DNA from 4 places in the Bradyrhizobium sp. SZCCHNR1015 genome. Region 3 is predicted to be linked to each of the others. Evidence: predicted binding sites of a transcription regulator. Region 3 holds the regulator's gene; each other region holds the start of a gene.
What was found. The regulator LexA, encoded in region 3, represses DNA repair genes until DNA is damaged. The targets are predictions, from matches to a motif close to TGTTCNNNNTGTGTTCNG.
Positions count from the first base shown of each region.

Region 1: the regulator LexA is predicted to act here: its motif matches at 1,817-1,834, upstream of QX128_RS19355 (PA0069 family radical SAM protein).
Region 2: the regulator LexA is predicted to act here: its motif matches at 2,457-2,474, upstream of QX128_RS28710 (helicase-related protein).
Region 4: the regulator LexA is predicted to act here: its motif matches at 3,000-3,017, upstream of QX128_RS29875 (DNA recombination protein RmuC).

Region 1 covers NZ_JAUEYW010000011.1:63,605-68,415, reverse strand. Annotated here, with positions in the region: gene QX128_RS19365 (ribonuclease HII) at 1-83, opposite strand, end outside; gene QX128_RS19360 (VOC family protein) at 160-609, opposite strand; gene QX128_RS19355 (PA0069 family radical SAM protein) at 628-1,806, opposite strand; gene QX128_RS19350 (phosphoketolase family protein) at 1,998-4,415, shown strand; gene QX128_RS19345 (hypothetical protein) at 4,522-4,811, shown strand, end outside.
Region 2 covers NZ_JAUEYW010000019.1:108,787-113,597, forward strand. Annotated here, with positions in the region: gene QX128_RS28695 (DUF2235 domain-containing protein) at 1-41, opposite strand, end outside; gene rpmB (50S ribosomal protein L28) at 384-692, opposite strand; gene QX128_RS28705 (DUF3108 domain-containing protein) at 1,301-2,077, shown strand; gene QX128_RS28710 (helicase-related protein) at 2,616-4,811, shown strand, end outside.
Region 3 covers NZ_JAUEYW010000005.1:2,673-7,483, reverse strand. Annotated here, with positions in the region: gene QX128_RS10095 (ComEC/Rec2 family competence protein) at 1-499, shown strand, start outside; gene QX128_RS10090 (hypothetical protein) at 454-711, opposite strand; gene QX128_RS10085 (hypothetical protein) at 881-1,321, opposite strand; gene lexA (transcriptional repressor LexA) at 1,611-2,309, opposite strand; gene glp (gephyrin-like molybdotransferase Glp) at 2,515-3,726, opposite strand; gene QX128_RS10070 (LysR family transcriptional regulator) at 3,939-4,811, opposite strand, start outside.
Region 4 covers NZ_JAUEYW010000022.1:86-4,896, reverse strand. Annotated here, with positions in the region: gene QX128_RS29885 (hypothetical protein) at 1-144, shown strand, start outside; gene QX128_RS29880 (AmpG family muropeptide MFS transporter) at 311-1,693, opposite strand; gene QX128_RS29875 (DNA recombination protein RmuC) at 1,737-2,969, opposite strand; gene def (peptide deformylase) at 3,139-3,666, shown strand; gene fmt (methionyl-tRNA formyltransferase) at 3,804-4,739, shown strand.

The DNA of each region.
Region 1 (4,811 bases), on a different contig from region 3:
GCAGCGGCGCTCTTCGCCACGGCACCGCTGGCGGCCTTCGCCCTGCCCGGTTTCTTTGACTGATCGCGAATCATGGCCGGCATGGTGCGGAACGGCCCGCGGCGGTGCAACCCGAACGGACCTCAATTCCCCGCTATTCGCACCCTCTCCAGCAACCGGCTACGCCGGCAGATGCACCCGATCATCGTCGCCGACATCGATTCCCGGCGCCACCACCACTTCCCAGACATGACCGTCCGGATCGGCAAAATAGCCGCTGTAACCGCCATAGTCGGTCCGTTGCGCGAGCTTCAGCAGCAGCGCGCCCTTCTCCACTGCCGACGCGAGCGCCGCATCGACCTCAGCCTCCGAACGGCAGTTCCATGCCAGTGTCACGCCGCGGAATGCCTGCGGCCGCGGCGTGTCCGGCACACCCGCGTCGTGGGCGAGCGCGCTCCACGGGTACAGCGCCAGCACCGTCCCGCCAGTGTCGAAGAATGCCACTTCCTCGCCGGTCGCGCGGAATTTTCTGACGAAGCCGAGCGATGCATAGAAGGCGATGCTCCGCCGCATCTCGGATACACCGAGTGTGATGACGGTGAACCGCGGGATAACCGCACCTGCACTCATCGCGCCACCTCCACACAGTCAGAACAGGCTGAGCTGCTGCCCGCCGCCCTTCGGCCGGACGAAATGATCGGTCGTCAGCTTGGTCCGGCGCTTGTTCAGCCCAAGCTTTTCGCAGGCGATCTCGAAGCGGCGGCCGATCATCCAGGCCATCGGACCCGTGCCCTTCATCCGCGTGCCCCATTGCGAGTCGTAATCGCGGCCGCCGCGCATGTCGCGGATCAGGGTGAAGACGTGGCGGTAGCGGTCGGGATAATGCTCGAGCAGCCATTCGCGGAACAGGTCGCGCACCTCCAGCGGCAGCCGCAGCAACACATAGGAGGCTTCCTTGACCCCGGCATGGGCGGCGGCATCGAGGATGCGCTCGATCTCGCTGTCATTGAGCGCGGGGATCACCGGCGCCACCATCACCGTCGTCGGGATGCCGGCCTTGGACAGCGCCTGCAACGCCTCCAGCCGCTTCGATGGCGTCGAGGCCCGCGGCTCCATAGTGCGCGCCAGCTTCGGATCCAGCGTGGTCACTGATATCGCGACCTTCGCCAGGTTCTTCTTGGCCATCCGCGCCAGGATGTCGGCATCACGCATCACCAGCGCCGACTTCGTGACGATCCCGACGGGATGGCCAACCTTTTCCAGCACCTCGAGGATGCCGCGCATGATCTTCCGCTCGCGCTCGATCGGCTGGTAAGGATCGGTGTTGGTCCCGATCGCGATCATCCGCGGCTCGTAGCCGCTGGCCGCGAGCTCCTTCTCCAGGAGCGCGGGCGCATCCGGCTTCACGAACAGCTTGGATTCGAAGTCGAGGCCAGGCGACAGCCCGAGAAACGCATGGGTCGGCCGCGCGAAGCAGTAGACACAGCCGTGCTCGCAGCCGCGATACGGATTGATCGAGCGATCGAAACCGATGTCTGGCGAGTCGTTGCGGGTGATGACCTTGCGCGAGGTATCGGTCGCGACCGTGGTCTTGAACGGCGGCAGATCTTCGAGGCTCTGCCAGCCGTCGTCGAAGACAACGCGCGCCTCCGCCTCGTAGCGGCCGCTCGCATTGGATTGTGCACCCCGGCCGCGGCGCCGGCCCCGTTCGATGGCGACCGCGAGTTCCGGGAAGTCCTTGTCAGGACCGAAAGAAGGCGCGCCCGCCGGCTCGGAGGGCACCGGGACCGGCGGGCGCTTGAGGGCATGTGAAAATGCTCGGCTCATGGCCAAGACATAGCACACAAAGCGAACATTACAAGAACAAAAGAGAACATTTGCGCGGTGGTTCTGAGCCGGCGGCGCAAGGCCAACCATCACATTCCCGTTCTATCCTCGCAGCGCACTGGAACGGGACGGTGCGGCGTTACTCTAATGCACTCTCCCGCGGGCGCGAAGCGGACGGCAAGCGAGGTTACATGAACATCACGTCTTCCCACCAGACCATCCCGGCCGATGATCTCGACCTGCTCGACCGCTACTGGCGTGCGGCCAATTATCTCTCGGTCGGGCAGATCTATCTGCTCGACAACCCGCTGCTGCGCGAGCCGCTGAAAGCGGAGCACGTCAAGCCGCGCCTGCTCGGCCACTGGGGGACGACGCCCGGACTGAATTTCATCTACGCCCATCTCAATCGCGCCATCCAGGCCCAGGATCTCAGCGTCATCTATATCTGCGGTCCCGGCCATGGCGGTCCGGGCATGGTCGCAAACACCTATCTCGAAGGCACATACAGCGAGATCTATCCGGATATCACGGGCGATGCCGATGGCCTGCGCAAGCTGTTCCGGCAGTTCTCCTTCCCTGGCGGCATTCCGAGCCATGCGGCGCCGGAAACGCCGGGCTCGATCCATGAAGGCGGCGAGCTCGGCTACGCGCTGGTGCACGCCTATGGCGCGGCGTTCGATAATCCCGATCTGATCGTGGCCTGCGTGGTCGGTGACGGCGAGGCCGAGACCGGCCCGCTCGCCGCGTCCTGGCATTCGAACAAGTTCCTGAACCCGGCCCATGACGGCGCGGTGCTGCCGATCCTGCATCTCAACGGCTACAAGATCGCCAATCCCACCGTGCTCGGCCGCATGGGCGACGCCGAGCTCAAATGCCTGTTCGAAGGTTACGGTTATGAGCCGCTGTTCGTCGAAGGCGCCGAGCCCAGGGCGATGCATCGGCAGATGGCGGACGCGCTCGATGTCGCGCTCGCAAGCATCCGCTCGATCCAGCAGAATGCGCGTCAGCCGGATGCAACGATCCAACGGCCGCGCTGGCCGATGATCGTGCTGCGCAGCCCGAAGGGCTGGACGGGCCCGAAGGAGGTCGACGGACTCAAGGTCGAAGGTTTCTGGCGTGCCCACCAGGTGCCGATCGCCAATCCGCGCGGCAAGCCGGAGCATCTCGCGCTGCTCGAAGCCTGGCTGAAGAGCTACGAGCCGGACACATTGTTCGACGCGCAGGGCCGGCTGATGCCGGAGCTGCAGGCGCTGGCGCCGAAGGGCGCGCGGCGCATGGGCGCCAACCCGCACGCCAATGGCGGCTTACTCAAGCGTGAGCTCAAGCTCCCAAACTACCAGCATTTTGCGGTCGACGTGTCCTCTCCGGGCCAGACCATCGCTGAAGCCACGCGCGAACTCGGCAAGTTCCTGCGCGACGTGATCACGCTGAATGCAGAGACACGCAACTTCCGCATCATGGGCCCGGACGAAACCGCCTCGAACCGGCTCGATGCCGTGTTCGAGGTCACCGAGCGGGTGTGGATGGAGGGCATCGAGCCCTACGACGTCCACCTCGCCCATGACGGCCGCGTCATGGAGGTGCTGAGCGAGCACCTCTGCCAGGGCTGGCTGGAAGGCTATCTGCTCACCGGCCGCCACGGCCTGTTCTCCTGCTACGAGGCGTTCATCCACATCGTCGATTCGATGTTCAACCAGCACGCCAAATGGCTGAAAGTGTCACGCGAGCTGCCGTGGCGGCGCCCGGTCGCGTCGCTGAACTATCTCCTGACCTCGCATGTCTGGCGGCAGGACCATAACGGCTTCAGCCACCAGGATCCGGGCTTCGTCGACCTCGTCGCCAACAAGAAGGCGGACATCGTCCGCATCTACTTCCCGCCGGACGCCAACACGCTGCTGTGGATCGCCGACCACTGCCTGCGCACCTATGACCGCATCAACGTCATCGTCGCCGGCAAGCAGCCTGCGCCGCAATGGCTGTCGATGCAAGATGCGGCCATCCATTGCGACGCCGGCATCGGCATCTGGTCGTGGGCCGGCACCGAGCCCGCCGACGAGGAGCCCGACGTGGTGATGGCCTGCGCCGGAGACGTCCCGACTTTGGAAACGCTCGCTGCCGTCGATCTGCTGCGCAAGGAATTGCCCGACCTCAAGATCCGCGTCGTCAACGTCGTTGACCTCATGACCCTGCAGCCGAAGCAGGACCATCCGCACGGCCTCAGCGACCGCGACTTCGACAGCCTGTTCACGACCGACAAGCCGGTGATCTTCGCCTATCACGGCTATCCGTATCTCATCCATCGTCTCACCTACAGCCGCACCAACCATGCCGGCATGCACGTGCGCGGCTTCATCGAGGAAGGCACCACGACGACTCCGTTCGACATGGTCGTGCTCAACGAGCTCGACCGTTTCCACCTCGCCATCGAGGCGATCGAGCGCGTGCCCGGCCTCAGTGTGTCGGCGGCCCATGTGAAGCAGAAATTCCGCGACGCACTGATCGAGCATGCCCGCTACATCCGGGCGCATGGCGAGGACATGCCCGAGATCCGCGACTGGGTCTGGCCGAACAGCACCGGCGGCACCACGCCGACACAGGCAGGCGACTGACGTCGCCCGCACACCTTGTGTGACGGTTCGATGAATGATCCAACGCAAGGACTTGCGTGCGGTGCTGAGGCACGGTGACGGCATCGGAAACCTGATCGACGCCGTCATGAAATCCCAGATCATCAAGGAGCTCGGCGAAGCCGACATCCTGCTGCCGTCACTGATTGCCGACGGTCTCGCTGCCAACGACCGTGTCAAGGTGCGCATGAGCGCGCTGCAGGCCGCCGCCCAGCACGCTCAGGCGCCGGAACAGCGGCCGACCGATCTCTCGACCGAGTGCCGCGCCGCGCGCATCGCACCGGCTGATCTCGCGAGCCTGATCGGCGGCGCGCATCGCACCGCGACCGGACGCCTTGCCGCTCCCGGTCTCGCCGCGCTGATCGGTGATATCGAAAA
Region 2 (4,811 bases), on a different contig from region 3:
TCGTTGCCGGTGCCGTCGCAGCAGATGACAATATTCTTCATGGCAAAGGAATGTCCGCAATAATGCTACCGCAACGAGTGTAGAGCATCCGGCTGGTGTTGGGGAGGTCGGTTCCCTATGGCACTTCGTCTGGGTCGCTGTTGCGCGCGGCGCGGCCGACATGGCGGAGTGACTGCTGGACGCCGTTGTACGAACGGATGGTCACCCGACCTGTCCTGCCGCCCCGCGCCGGCTGCCTTGTCCAGAGTTGTCAGTTGGTCACGGCATCCGCAAGCAAAACGGCCGGATCTCTCGACCCGGCCGTTTCGACATCTCGTTCAGCTCGAAGCCCCGCTCGTGACGCGTCCGGCTTCTGCATCAATCTTGAATTTCGGTTGGCTCTCTCAGCTCGCCTTCGCGACCGGGGCAGCGTCCGCCGCCTTCTTCTCGATGGCGCGCTTCAGCTCCAGCGCGCGCGGCGACAGGGTCGCGGCGTTGGCCTTGAGCAGATAGGCGTCGAGGCCGCCATTGTGGTCGACGCTCTTGAGCGCGTTAGTCGAAACGCGCAGGCGCACGTTGCGGCCGAGTGCATCCGAGATGAAGGTCACGTTGCACAGGTTCGGCAGGAAGCGCCGCTTGGTCTTGATGTTGGAGTGGCTGACCTTGTGGCCAACCTGGGGACCCTTGGCCGTCAGTTCACAGCGCCGCGACATGGCAATAAATCCTCTCTCATCCCCGCACCCTTCGTCCGCCTATGTCGGCGGGCCGCGGGGGTCCAAAACTCGTCCAGCTCGTCTCTGGGAGATGCGGTCCTATAGGGGGGATGCGGCTTTTCGTCAAGGTTTTGAAGGCCGCAGCAAATACAGGGAGCCGGGCCGGCGAACCCGGAGGACGCGACCCATGCCTCCTCCTGGTCGGGCCGAAATCGCCGACCAGCAGAAAAGCAGGCGTGTAATCAATAGTATAGCCGGCAGTTTAGACCATATAAAGGGCGCATTCGGACGTGATGGATGGATATCCCGCGAACGGTCCGGAATGGCGGCATGCTGGCGCGGTCGGAGGTTCGCGGCTCGGTTCCGGCAGCGCTGCGGACGACGGTTCTGAGTGCTGTTCAGGCGCAAAGCGCTGGACAAACCGCCATTGTCGGACGGTTCGCGTTGTTTGAAGGCGTTTTTGGCTTAAGTAGCAAGGACGGCGCGTCGGATCGGTCCGGCGCTCAGGCAGGCGGATCGGCAGGATCATTCGTCACGTGACCATCATCTCGGTTCCCTCATTTCTCTCGGGCCGCCTGGCCGCGGCCGGGGCAGCGCTCTGCCTGTTGTTGCTGGCGCAAGGCGCCCAGGCGCAGGCTCGGTTGGACGCTCAATACGAGGCTTCCCTGGCCGGCATCCCCGTCGGCAAGGGCACCTGGGCGGTCGAGATCGGGGATGATCAGTATGGTGCTGCGGCTCAGGGCGGCACCGCCGGCCTGCTCAAGAGCTTCTCGCAAGGATCAGGCACGGGCTCGGTGCAGGGACGCGTCGTCAACGGCGCCCTGGTCGGCCAGAGCTACCAGGCCTCGACCTCCACGGGAAAGAAATCGGAGCAGATCCGCATCAATCTGCAGAACGGCACCGTGAAGGACTTCGCCATCGAGCCGGCGCCTCCAGTCGATCCCGACCGCATTCCGGTGACGGATGCCCACAAGCGCGGCGTGCTCGATCCGATGACGGCCTCTCTGGTGCGGGTGCCGGGCAATGGCGAACTGCTGTCGCCGGACTCCTGCCGCGGCGCTGCGCCCGTGTTCGACGGCCGCATGCGCTACGAGCTCAAGCTCGACTACAAGCGCATGGAGAACGTCAAGGCTGACAAGGGCTATCGCGGTCCGGCGCTGGTCTGCGCGATCTACTTCACGCCGGTCGCGGGCTACATCCCGGACCGGCCGGTCATCAAATATCTGGCTCAGGCCCGCAACATGGAGATCTTCTTCGTGCCGATCGCCGGCACCCGCGTGCTGGTGCCGTTCAAGATGGTGATCCCGACCCCGCTGGGGACCGCGATGCTGGAGGCGACGTCGTTCATCACCCAGGCGGCGCCGCACGTCGCCAAGACCCAGTAGCGCCTCGTATCGCTGCTCCTCCACATCCGAATCTCGTCGCTGTGGCACGGCCCCGTCAGCGGCTGAGCCGCAACAGCGGCCGTGGCGTGAAGGTCTGGCGGCATGCCGTCCGCTCTCGCTTGAATGCGATGGAGATTCCGCGTGGACCTCCGATTTGCCGGTCCCCGTATGGATGCTGTCTGCTGCGCGTGAATCCGTTTGACTCTTCCCTGATTCTGATTCGACTCGGGACGCCCTGAAATGCGCGCCAGTTCCATCGCGAAAGCGTTGCTTGTGGAGCCCGCGAAAACTTGATCTAGTGCTGGCTTGATCGCAGAACGCGAGATGTTGCGGTGAACGAAGCCTGAAAGCCGACAGAGTCAGCGATTCCTTCGCGATTCGTTCTCAAGGCGTTCCGAAGCTTAAGCTGCGGCACTATATGCGTCACAATGTGAGACAGGGGTCAGCATCTCAGCCTCTCCAGACACACGACAATTCCGCATCCGTCGCGCGTGAACGACGCGCTTCCAACGCCGGCTTCGAGACCCACATTTAACGAATGGCTTTTTCGTCCTCTTCGGCTGCCTCGCCTTTCGAGCGCACGTCCGACCGTGCTCCCGGAAGCGGCGTCACCGCCGTGCTCGGCCCCACCAACACCGGCAAGACGCATCTGGCGATCGAGCGCATGCTCGCGCATTCCTCCGGCATCATCGGACTGCCGCTGCGGCTGCTCGCGCGCGAGGTCTACAACAAGATCGCCGATCGCGTCGGCAGCGAGGCCGTCGCGCTGATCACCGGCGAGGAGAAGATCAAGCCGAAGAACCCGCGCTATTGGGTGTCGACGGTCGAGGCGATGCCCAGGGATCTCGACGTGTCGTTCCTGGCCGTCGACGAGATCCAGATCGCGTCCGATCTCGAGCGCGGCCATGTCTTCACCGACCGCATCCTCAATCGCCGCGGGCGCGACGAGACGCTGCTGCTCGGGGCTGCGACGATGCGCCCCATCATCGAGCGGCTGTTGCCCGGTGCGTCGATGGTGACACGGCCACGATTGTCGCAGCTCGAATTCGCCGGCGACCGGAAGATCACGCGGCAGCCGCGCCGGACCGCCATCGTGGCGTTCTCGGCTGACGAGGTGTACGCCATCGCCGAGCTGATCCGCCGCCAGCATGGCGGCGCCGCTGTGGTGCTGGGATCGCTGTCGCCGCGCACGCGCAACGCGCAGGTGGCGATGTTCCAGAACGGCGACGTCGACTATCTCGTCGCCACCGATGCGATCGGCATGGGGCTCAATCTCGACGTCGATCACGTCGCCTTCGCATCCGACCGCAAATATGACGGCTATCAGTTCCGCCGGCTCACGCCGTCGGAGTTTGCCCAGATCGCCGGCCGTGCCGGACGCGCGACGCGTAACGGCACGTTCGGCACCACCGGACGTTGTGCGCCGTTCGAGCCCGAGCTGGTCAATGCGCTCCAGAACCACACCTTCGATACCGTGAAGGTGCTGCAATGGCGCAACTCCAGGCTTGATTTCGCGTCCTTGAGCGCGCTCCAGGTCTCCCTGGCGATTACGCCGGGGCATGACGCGCTGACGCGCGCGCCGACCGCGGAGGATCTGCGCGTGCTCGATCATGCCGCGCGCGATGCCGAGGTGCGCGACATGGCGCATGGCGCTGAAGCGGTCGAGCGTCTCTGGGAAACCTGCCAGATTCCCGACTATCGCAGGCTGTCGCCGGCTGCCCATGCGGAGCTGGTGACCACCGTGTTCGGCTTCCTGATGCAGAAGGGGCGTATTCCGGACGCCTGGTACGCGGCCCAGGTCGATCAGGCCGACCGCGTCGATGGCGACATCGATACGCTGTCGGGGCGGATTGCACAGATTCGCACCTGGACCTTCGTGGCCAACCGGCCCGACTGGCTGCGCGACCCTGATTATTGGCAGGGGATTACCCGCGAACTCGAAAATAAATTGTCAGACGCCCTTCATGAACGGCTCACGGAGCGTTTCGTTGATCGTCGTACCAGTGTATTGATGCGGCGCCTGCGGGAGAACAGTGTTTTGAATACGGAAATCGGCAAGACCGGCGAAGTGATCGTTGAAGGGCACGCGATCGGCCGCCTGGATGGATTCACCTTCGCGCCCGACGCCGCCGAAGCCGGCTCGGAGGCCAAGGCCTTGCAGGCTGCTGCCCAGAAGGCGCTGGCCGGCGAGATCGAGGCGCGCGCCGAGAAGCTGTCCGGCGCGCCCGACGAGCACATCGTGCTCACCGCCGACGGCACGATGCGCTGGACCGGCGACGCGGTCGCCAAGCTGGTCGCGGCCGACGACGCGCTGCATCCGCGCCTGCGCATCATCGCCGACGAGCGGCTGACGGGTGCTGCGCGAGACAAAGTCCAGGCGCGGCTCGATCTGTGGCTGAAGACGCATATCGAGAAGCTGCTCGGCCCGCTGTTCGAGCTGTCCAAGGCCGAGGACATCACCGGCATCGGCCGCGGCATCGCGTTCCAGCTCGTGGAGGCGCTCGGCGTCATCGAGCGCGCCAAGATCGCCGCCGAGATGAAGGATCTCGACCAGCCGTCGCGCGCCACCTTGCGCAAATATGGCGTGCGCTTCGGGGCCTATCACATCTACGTCCCGGCACTGCTCAAGCCGGCGGCGCGCGCGCTCGCCGCGCTGCTGTGGGCCGAGAAGCAGGGCAATGTCGACATGTCCGCGCTGACCGGCGCCCAGCATCTGGCGAGCTCGGGCCGTACC
Region 3 (4,811 bases):
GGCGGTGCGCGGCCGTGACGGACGCCTGCATGTGATGCGCGCCGGCAAGGATGTGTTCGCCACCAAGGAGTGGCTCGCGGCCGACGCCGATGCCCGGCTGCCGGCGGACGCCTCGCTCGCCGATGGCGTCTCCTGCGACGAGGCGGGCTGCGTGGTCGCGATGGCCGACGGCCGCTTCGCCGCCATGACCTTGCGCGCTGAGGCGCTCGCCGACGATTGCGCCCGTGTCGCGCTGATCGTCACCGCGCGCGCCGCGCCGTCATCCTGCGCGGCGGCCGTGATCGATCGCGAGCGGCTGCGGCAGCAGGGCGCCTTGTTGCTGGTGCAGCAGGGCAAAGGCTTGGCCGTGACGCCGACGCGTGCCGGCGGCACCGACCGCCCATGGTGGCCGGCGCCCGCCGAGGCCGGCGAGTTCGACACGACGCTGACGCCGCGTGCGCCGGCCGCGCGGCTTCAGGACGCGACGCCGCCGGAGACGGAGCAGGGCGAGCAGGATTGAGCGCCGGGCAGCTCGAAGGTGCCGAGATGATACTCGGTGTCGTCTGGTCCATCGAACAGCGAGGGCCCTTCGACCAGCGTGAACGCAGCGCCCGGATAGCGTTGCCAGATGGCGACGTCATCAGCCGTGACCGTCAGCCATCCGAACGCAAGCATGTAGCGGCCGGGCTCGGTGATCCGTCCGGCCTTGTTCCAATCGATCTTGTTGACCACGGCGGCAAGCTCCCCCGGCAAACAATGCCGGCCGAGGGATGTCGTTCCTATCCGATGCGATGCCGGACGTTCGCCCGAGAGGACTTTGCGCTTGCAGAACCCAAGTCTACCAAGTCTCCCACCTTCGAAAGCGCGCTCACGACCGACAGAAATGCCGACGCGCAGACCCTCAGGTGATGCTGATGCGGCGAATCGGTGTGGCCTGCGACGTCGGCACGTCCTCGGCGATGTCCGGGCGGCGCTCTGCCGGCTGCTTGCTGACCGGCAATTGCAGCACGGTGACGCGCTGGCCCTCGCAGAGCTGGGTCACCAGCACGTGGCGGCCGTCGGCGAACTCGATCGCGTCGTGATGGCGATCGGGAATGTGCGTCTCGATGCTGTTGAACTTCGCGACGCGCTCGCGGATCGTCCGGGTCCAGAGCCAGCGGCTGTCGTAGCGGACGTCCTCGGCGAAGGCCAACTCGGTGCCGGGCAGCATGCAGACTGCGACGGTCGGCTCGCTCTCCAACGCGAAGCCGCGGGTGGCGGTGCCACGGAAGGTCATCGAGATCAACGTCTCGCCGACCTTGGCGGGACGGGACGCAACCGCATGGAGGCTGTAGTCACACATCGGATCGCTCCTCGTTGAGAGATAGCCGACCCACGCTCCCCCCGGACAGGCGCAGGCCTCTATCAGAGTGGACATCGATGGTGATGTTAGCGCGCGCTTCGCGGCAATTCTGCGCTGATCTGCATCGCGTGTGCCCGCGGCTGATCACAAGCGTTTGAGCATGCCGCGCTGCACATCATGAAGTGCATTCGCGTGTGACGTATTTGCTGGCCGCTTCCAGCTTGGCTGGCTTCTCGCTCGGCGGCGACAGCGCGTGCGCCCGCCGCCGGTCGACCGATCCCCTTCGCGATCAGTACTTGCGGTACAGCCCGACCAGCTTGCCTTGGATCTTCACCCGGTTCGGCGGCAGGATGCGCACCTCGTAGGCGGTGTTGGCCGGCTCGAGCGCGATCGATGCGCCGCGACGGCGGAAGCGCTTCAAGGTCGCTTCCTCATCGTCGATCAGCGCCACCACGATGTCGCCGGTGTCGGCGGTCTCGTTGCGCTGGATCAGCGCCATGTCACCGTCGAGGATGCCGGCATCGACCATCGAGTCGCCGCGCACCTCGAGCGCATAGTGATCGCCGTTGCCGAGCATGTCCGCAGGCACGCTGATGGTGTGGCTGCGCGTCTGCAGCGCCTCGATCGGGGTACCGGCGGCGATGCGGCCCATCACCGGCACCGCGACAGGGCGCTCGCCATCGTCTAGCGCGGGAGTACTGGTGCGCACCTTGCCGAGATTGCCTTCGATCACCGACGGCGTGAAGCCGCGACGGTTGCCCGCGGCCTGCGACAGCTCGGGCAGCTTGATCACCTCGATCGCGCGGGCGCGATTCGGCAGCCGGCGGATGAAGCCGCGCTCCTCGAGCGCCGTGATCAGGCGATGAATGCCGGACTTCGAACGCAGATCGAGCGCATCCTTCATCTCGTCGAAGGACGGCGGCACGCCGGCTTCCTTGAGCCGCTCGTTGATGAACCGCAGAAGTTCGTACTGTTTGCGCGTCAGCATTTCGACCTGGTCCCCGGTTTGTTGTTGTCCGAGTCCAGGAGCTGCGCCTTGAGCACAAGCCGGCTGAGAGCGCCCTGGAGTCGGACCGTCATCGCGTCGCCCGCAACATACTAAAAACAAATCATGAACGGACACTATATGTTCGATGTGTGTTCCGCAATCCTAAAAATATGATGAACGGACCGGGCTTTACCGGGGAAGCGGCTCAGTTCGGCAGGCGCAGGATCTCGCACGGGCTGCCGGCAGGCGCCTTCGGCGCAAACGCCGGCCGGATCACCAGCGCCTGCGACAGCGCGAGGTTCCCGAGCAGCGACGAATCCTGCTGGCTCACTGGGGTGGCTACCAGCGTGCCGTCGGCGCGCTCCTCGAGCTGCGCCCGCAGATAGTCCTCGCGCGAATCGTTCGCCCCCAACTCGCGGCCGAGCAGGGCGGTCTCGCGCGGCATCACGGCCTCGTCGCGGCCGAGCAGGCGCCGAATCAGCGGCACCATGAACAGGATGGCGCAGACATAGGACGACACCGGATTGCCGGGCAGTCCGATCACCCTGATGTCGCCGAGCCGTCCGTGCATCATCGGCTTGCCCGGCCGCATCGCGATCTTCCAGAACGCCATTTCGACGCCCTCGGCCTCCAGCGCCTGCTTGACTAGGTCGTGATCGCCGACCGAGGCGCCGCCGGTCGTGATCAGGACGTCGGCCTCTGCCGCGCGGGCGCGCCGGATTCCAGCGACCGTCGCCGCCATCGTATCCGCGGCGATGCCGAGATCGATCGGCGTCGCGCCCTCGCTGCGCACCAGCGCCCGCAGCGCGTAGCCGTTGGAATAGACGATCTGCCCCGGGCCGGGCGTCGAGCCCGGCATCACCAGCTCGTCGCCGGTGGCGAGCAGCGCCACCTTCGGCCGCCGCCGCACCGGCAGCGCCGGATGATTCATGCTGGCCGCCAGGGATAGGTCGCGGTCGCTGAGCCGGCGCCCGGCCTTCAGCAGCACCATGCCCTGGTGGAAGTCGACGCCGGCCGGCCGGATGTGCCGGCCTGTGATCGCGGCCTCGGTGATCACGACATGGCCGTCCTCGGCGATCGTGTCCTCCTGGATCACCACCGCGTCGGCGCCTGCGGGGACAACGCCGCCGGTGAAGATCCGCGCCGCCTCGCCGGGCCCGACCACGCGATCGAACGGCCGTCCCGCCGCGACCTCGCCGATCACCTTCAGCCGCGCCTTGGCCTTGGCTGCGTCGGCCGCGCGCACCGCATAGCCATCCATCGCCGACATCGCCTCGGGCGGCTGCGTCCGCAGCGCCGCGAGGTCGCGGGCCAGGATGCGGTGATAGGCCTCGTCCAGCCCGACCATTTCCTCAGCCAGCGGCTCGGTGCCGGCGAGCACCGCGGACAACGCATCGGAGACCGGCATCAGGGCCATGGGATTACCTTCGGACGAAGACGGGCAGATCGACTGAATCGCCTTCTAACCGAACGCGCACGGGGTGGCCAAGAGCCTAAGCCGCTCCCGGCTTTCCGATCGTCTGAAGGTGCGTCGCGTGGCCCGCCGCCTCACGATCGCGCGAGAAACTCTGCAATCATGCCGGGGGGGCAGTCGCGATCTGCTCACGTGCACACGGAGTCCCGACGGAGCTATCCGGCAGCCGCGCGACAGGCGGCGCGCTCGGTGGTGTGCAGGATGTCCGCCACCATGTTCCGCAGCCAGACCGATGCCGCGTCACGATCGAGCTGCAGCGGCCAGACCATCGAGACCGCCGGCAGCCGCAACTTCAACGGCGCCGGACAGAGCGCCAGCCCAAACCGGGGTCCGTAGAGCCTTGCCATCCGGGTCGGGATCGTGGTGATCACCGGTGACGCGGCCACCGTCGCCAGCACGCTGAGGAAATCCGAGGAGGCCGAGACCACGTTGAGCTCGGTCCCGATCTCGTCCAGCGCCGCCTCCAGGCAGCCCTGCAGGCTGTTGGTCAGCGTCACCAGTGCGTGCGGAAGCGACAGATAGGCATCCAGGCCGATCGGTGTTTTCATCGCGATGCGCTTTGGATTGTAGACGCAGCTCAGCGCCTGCTCGAACAGGAACTGGGATCGGTGCCGCAGCGCCACCGCCTCGAAGCAGCCGACGCCGACATCCAAGGCGCCCTCGTCGAGCAGACGATGCACCTCGTTGCGTTCGGTCGGACGGCTGAGAAGCCGCACGCCGGGCGCCGTTCGACGCAGCTCCGCCGTGAGTTCGGGGATCAGCAGCAGCTCGACCTCGCTCGAGAATCCCAAGCGGATGGTGCGCTGCTCGGTCGCTGGGTCGAACTCCGGTGCGGCGTGCAACGCAGCCTGCATCTGGGCCAGCGCCGCCCGAACCGGTCCGGCCAGCACCGCAGCCTTGGGGGTCGGCTGCATGATCGTGCCGACGCGGACGAACAGCTCATCCTGCAGCAGCACGCGAAGCGTCGACAGCGAATGGCTCATCGCCGGCTGCCCCACCTTCAGGCGCGCCGCCGCGCGTGTCACGCT
Region 4 (4,811 bases), on a different contig from region 3:
ACCGCGAACACGGCGCAGGCGTCGCAGCTCAAGGGGCTGCTCGGCAAGCAGATCGCGGTCAAGGTCGACGAGATCGCCTGCGCGCAGGATGCGGGACAGATGAGCGAGGCGGTCGTGACCAAGTGGAGCTTGGTGAAGCGTTGAGGCCGCTGGGAGCATTCACGCGAATGCAACGCCACGATTTCCGCTGTCATCGCCCCGCTTGACCGGGCGATCCAGTACGCCGCGGTCTCGCGGTCGATCGCCGACGTCTCCGCAATGCCGGATCACCCGCCTTCGCGGAGGATGACAGTCTAACTCCAGGCGGCAGCTAGACCTTCACTGGCCCCAATTCATCGAAATGCCCGCGCCGCTGCAGCCAAGCAAGCAGCACGAGGCTCGGGATCGCGACGAGCGCGCAGATGACGAAGAATGTGGGCCAGCCGGTCGCCTTCGCCACATAGCCCGCGCCCGATGACAGATAGGTTCGTCCAACCGCGGCGAGTGCGGTGAGCAGCGCATATTGGGTCGCGGTGTGCAGCGGATTCTGGCACAGCGCAGAGAGATAGGCGACGAAGATCACGGTGCCGATCGCGCTGGTGAAGTTCTCCGCAGAGATCGCCAGCGCCAGCGCCCATTGATTGACTCCGACGATGGCGAGCCATGAGAACGACAGGTTGGCCAGCGCCTGCACGATGCCGCCGATCCACAGGCTGGTGGCGAGCGAATAGCGCCGCGCGACGAAGCCGCCGGCAAAGCCGCCGGCGAGCGTGGCGGCGAGGCCGACGCCTTTCACGATCGCTGCGTAGTCGACCTTGCTGAAGCCGAGATCGATCACGAACGGCGCGGTCATCGTGCCGGAGAAGGCGTCGGTGAACTTGAACAGCACGACGAAGGCGAGCGCCGTGAGCGCATCACGTCGGCTGAGGAACTCGACGAAGGCTCCGGCGGCCGCATGCATCACGCGGGTGAGCGCGGTGTCCGCGCCCATCGCGGCCTCCGCCTGCTGCGACTGTGCCGGCTCGGTCGCCGCGAGGGCCGTGATCGTGCCAATCAGCACCATTCCGGCCATCGCGACATAGCCCCACATCCAGGACGACGGACGCGTCAACCCCGAGTTCTCGAATGCACTGACCACCACCAGCGCGCCGGCGGTCGAGACCAGCATGCCGATGCGGTAGGCGGCGACATACGCCGCCATGCCCGCGGCCTGCTCGCTCTCCGGAAGGCTCTCGACGCGGAAGGCATCGACCACGATGTCCTGGGTCGCCGACATCGCGGCGACCAGCAGCGCGGCCAGCGCGACCATGAACGGCGCATGCGCCGGGTCAGTCACGGCCAGCAGCAGGATGGCCGCGATCAGCAGCAATTGCGCGAACACCAGCCAGCCGCGCCGCCGCCCGAAGGCGCGCGTCAGCAGCGGCACGTGCAGCGCGTCGACCAGCGGCGCCCAAAGGAATTTCAGCGTGTAGGGCGTGCCGACCAGCGCGAACAGCCCGATGGTCCCGAGATCGACGCCGAGCTCGCGCATCCAGATCTGAAGCGTCGAGCCGGACAGCGCCAGCGGCAGACCTGAGGAGAAGCCGAGGAACAGCACCACGAGCACGCGCGGCTGCAGGTAGACGGCCATGCTCTCGCGCCAGGTGGGGGCAGGCTTGGCCTCAGGCTTTGCAGCGGTTGCTCTGATGTCGGAGGCGGCGTCAGGTGCGGTCATCGGTGGGTGGTAGCAGATCTGGACAGCTTTCGCGACGCCGCGGTCATTCCCCCGCCTGCATCCGCCCCGCCAGCGGAAACAGGTCCGGCGTCGCGCCCGCGCCCGGCGCAATGCGCGGAGAGTCCGCCGGCGCATCCGGCTTGCTGAAATCGAGCTCCTCGATCCGCGCGGCGCGCTTTTCGATCTTGTCGGCGGAGATGAGGATCTGGCGGATGTCCTCGCCGACATCGCCAAAATGCTTCTGCAGCTTGAGCACGCGCTCGCGCAGGCGGCCGAGGTCGTCGCCCAAATGGATCACCTCGTTGCGGATCTGGTCAGCGGCGTCGCGGATGCGCGCGTCCTTCATGATCTGCTGCATGACCTGGATCGCGAGCATCAGCAGCGACGGCGACACCAGCACGACACGGGCGCGATAGGCTCTCTGGATGACGTCGTCGAAGCCGTCATGGATCTCGGCGTAGACCGATTCCGACGGCACGAACATCAGCGCCGTGTCCTGCGTCTCGCCGACCACGAGGTACTTCTCGGCGATGTCGTTGACGTGGCGCAGCACGTCGGTGCGCAGCCGCTGCGCGGCGGCGCGCTTTTCGTCCTCCGTCTCCGCGTCGTGCAGCGCGGTCACTGCCTCGAGCGGAAACTTGGCGTCGATGCACAGCGGCCGCGTGTCGGGCAGGAACACGACGCAGTCCGGCCGCTTGCCGCTGACGAGCGTGTACTGGAAGGCGTAGCTGCCCTTCGGCAGCCCGTCCTGGACGATCGCCTCCATGCGCGCCTGGCCGAATGCGCCGCGCGACTGCTTGTTGGCGAGCACGTCGCGCAAGGTCGTGACCTGTGTCGTGAGCTCGCTGAGATCGCGATGCGCGTTGTCGATGATGCCGAGCCGCTCGTGCAGCACGCGCAAGGAATCCATGGTGTGGCGCGTGGTCTGCTCCATCGATTGGCCGACGCGATGGGTGACGGCGTCGAGCCGCTCGTTGACGCTGCGCGCCAGGTCCACCTGCCGCCCGGCAAGCAGCTGCGCCATCGCGTCGACCCGGCCGGAGGCCTCGCTCTGCACCCGGATCATCTCGCCGAACCGCTGTTCGATCTCATCGGCGCGCATCGCCTGCTGGGCCGCGAGCTCGGCGCCGCGCCGGCCGGAGCGCACCACGGCCGCGACGATCATCAGCAGCAGGAGCAGAACCAGCACGCCAAACCCGATCAGCGCGTCGCTGGCGCGCACCGGCAGATCGCCGATCATGACGACGACAGGATTGAGGGACTGGCTGGCGGTCATCACCCCCGTCTATCCGATTCGCAAGAGTTCGCGAACGAAGAGAGAACATTTATGGTTAAGGCCGGGTAAAGAATCATGGTTAGCGAGACATTGAAATTCATGGTTAGCGAAGTCTTAACTGCGAGCCATCACATTGACCGCGCCGGTTCCGCGGCTTAAATCGCGCGCCATGTCCCTAAGAGAAATCATCATCCTGCCGGACCGGCAGTTGCGGCTGGTGTCCAAGCCGGTCGAGAAGGTCACGCCGGAGATCCGGCAGCTGGTCGACGACATGTTTCAGACCATGTACGACGCGCCAGGCATCGGGCTCGCAGCGATTCAGGTCGCGCAGCCGCTGCGCGTCATCACCATGGATCTGGCCAAGCCCGACGCGAACGGGGAAGGCAAGCGCGAGCCGCGCGTCTTCATCAATCCGGAGATCGTTGCCAAGTCGGACGAGCTGTCGGTCTACGAGGAAGGCTGCCTGTCGATCCCCGAATATTACGAGGAGGTCGAGCGGCCGGCGCGTGTGCGCGTGCGCTTCACCGATCTCGACGGGCTGGTCCGCGAGGAGGATGCGGAGGGGCTCTACGCCACCTGCATCCAGCACGAGATCGACCATCTCAACGGCGTGCTGTTCATCGACTATCTGTCGAAGCTCAAGCGCGACCGCGTGATGAAGAAGTTCACCAAGGCCGCCAAGCGCGCCGGCGAGTAACGATCAACTCTCTCCTCCGTCATGCCCGGGCTTGACCCGGGCATCCACGTCTTGCCTCTCGCGTTGGCATTGCGACGTGGATGGCCGGGACGAGCCCGGCCAATGACGGCAGGATGAAGCCTTGAGGGGCGCACCAGATGCCGCTTCGCCTGATCTTCATGGGCACGCCGGATTTCGCCGTGCCGACCCTGCTCGAGCTCGCCGGCCACGGCCACGAGATCGTGGCCGTCTACACGCGCGCGCCGAAGCCCGGTGGCCGCCGTGGCTTGGCCTTGGTCCCGACTCCGATCGAGACCGAGGCGCGGCGGCTCGGCATTCCCGTGCTCACGCCGAAGACGCTGAAGACCGAGGACGCGCTGGCTGCGTTCTGCGCCCACCAGGCCGACGCCGCCGTCGTCGTCGCCTATGGCATGATCCTGCCGCAGGCGATTCTCGATGCACCAAAACTCGGCTGCTACAACCTCCACGCCTCGCTGCTGCCGCGCTGGCGCGGCGCCGCGCCGATCAACCGTGCCATCATGGCAGGGGACGCCGAAAGCGGCGTGATGGTCATGAAGATGGATGTCGGTCTCGACACCGGCGACGTCGCGATGGCCGAGCGTCTGCCCATCACTGACGCGATGACGGCGTCCGACCTGCACGATCGCCTGTCGCGCATCGGCGCCGACCTGATGGTGCGGGCGATGGCCGCGCTGGAGCGCGGCGGGCTGACGTTGACGAAGCAGGCCGAGGGCGGCGTGACCTATGCGGCCAAGATCGAGAAGGCCGAGGCGCGGATCGACTGGACGAAGCCGGCGCATACGGTGCTGCGTCACATCCACGGCCTGTCGCCGTTCCCCGGCGCCTGGAGCGAGGTCATGCTCGATGGCGAGGCGGCGCGTTTGAAGATCCTGCGCTGCGCGCTCGCCGACGGCCGGGGCGAGCCGGGCGCCGTGCTCGACGAGCAGCTCACCATCGCCTGCGCCGACGGCGCCATCCGCGTGACCGAGCTGCAGCGCGCCGGCAAGGGCCCGATGAAAGCCGCGGATTTCCTGCGCGGCACGCCCGTCGCGCCGGGCCGGCGCTTCGGCTGACCAATTCAGCTCGTCATGCGCGGGCTTGACCCGCGCATCCATCTCGCGAACAAGCTTCGTCCATGGATGGAT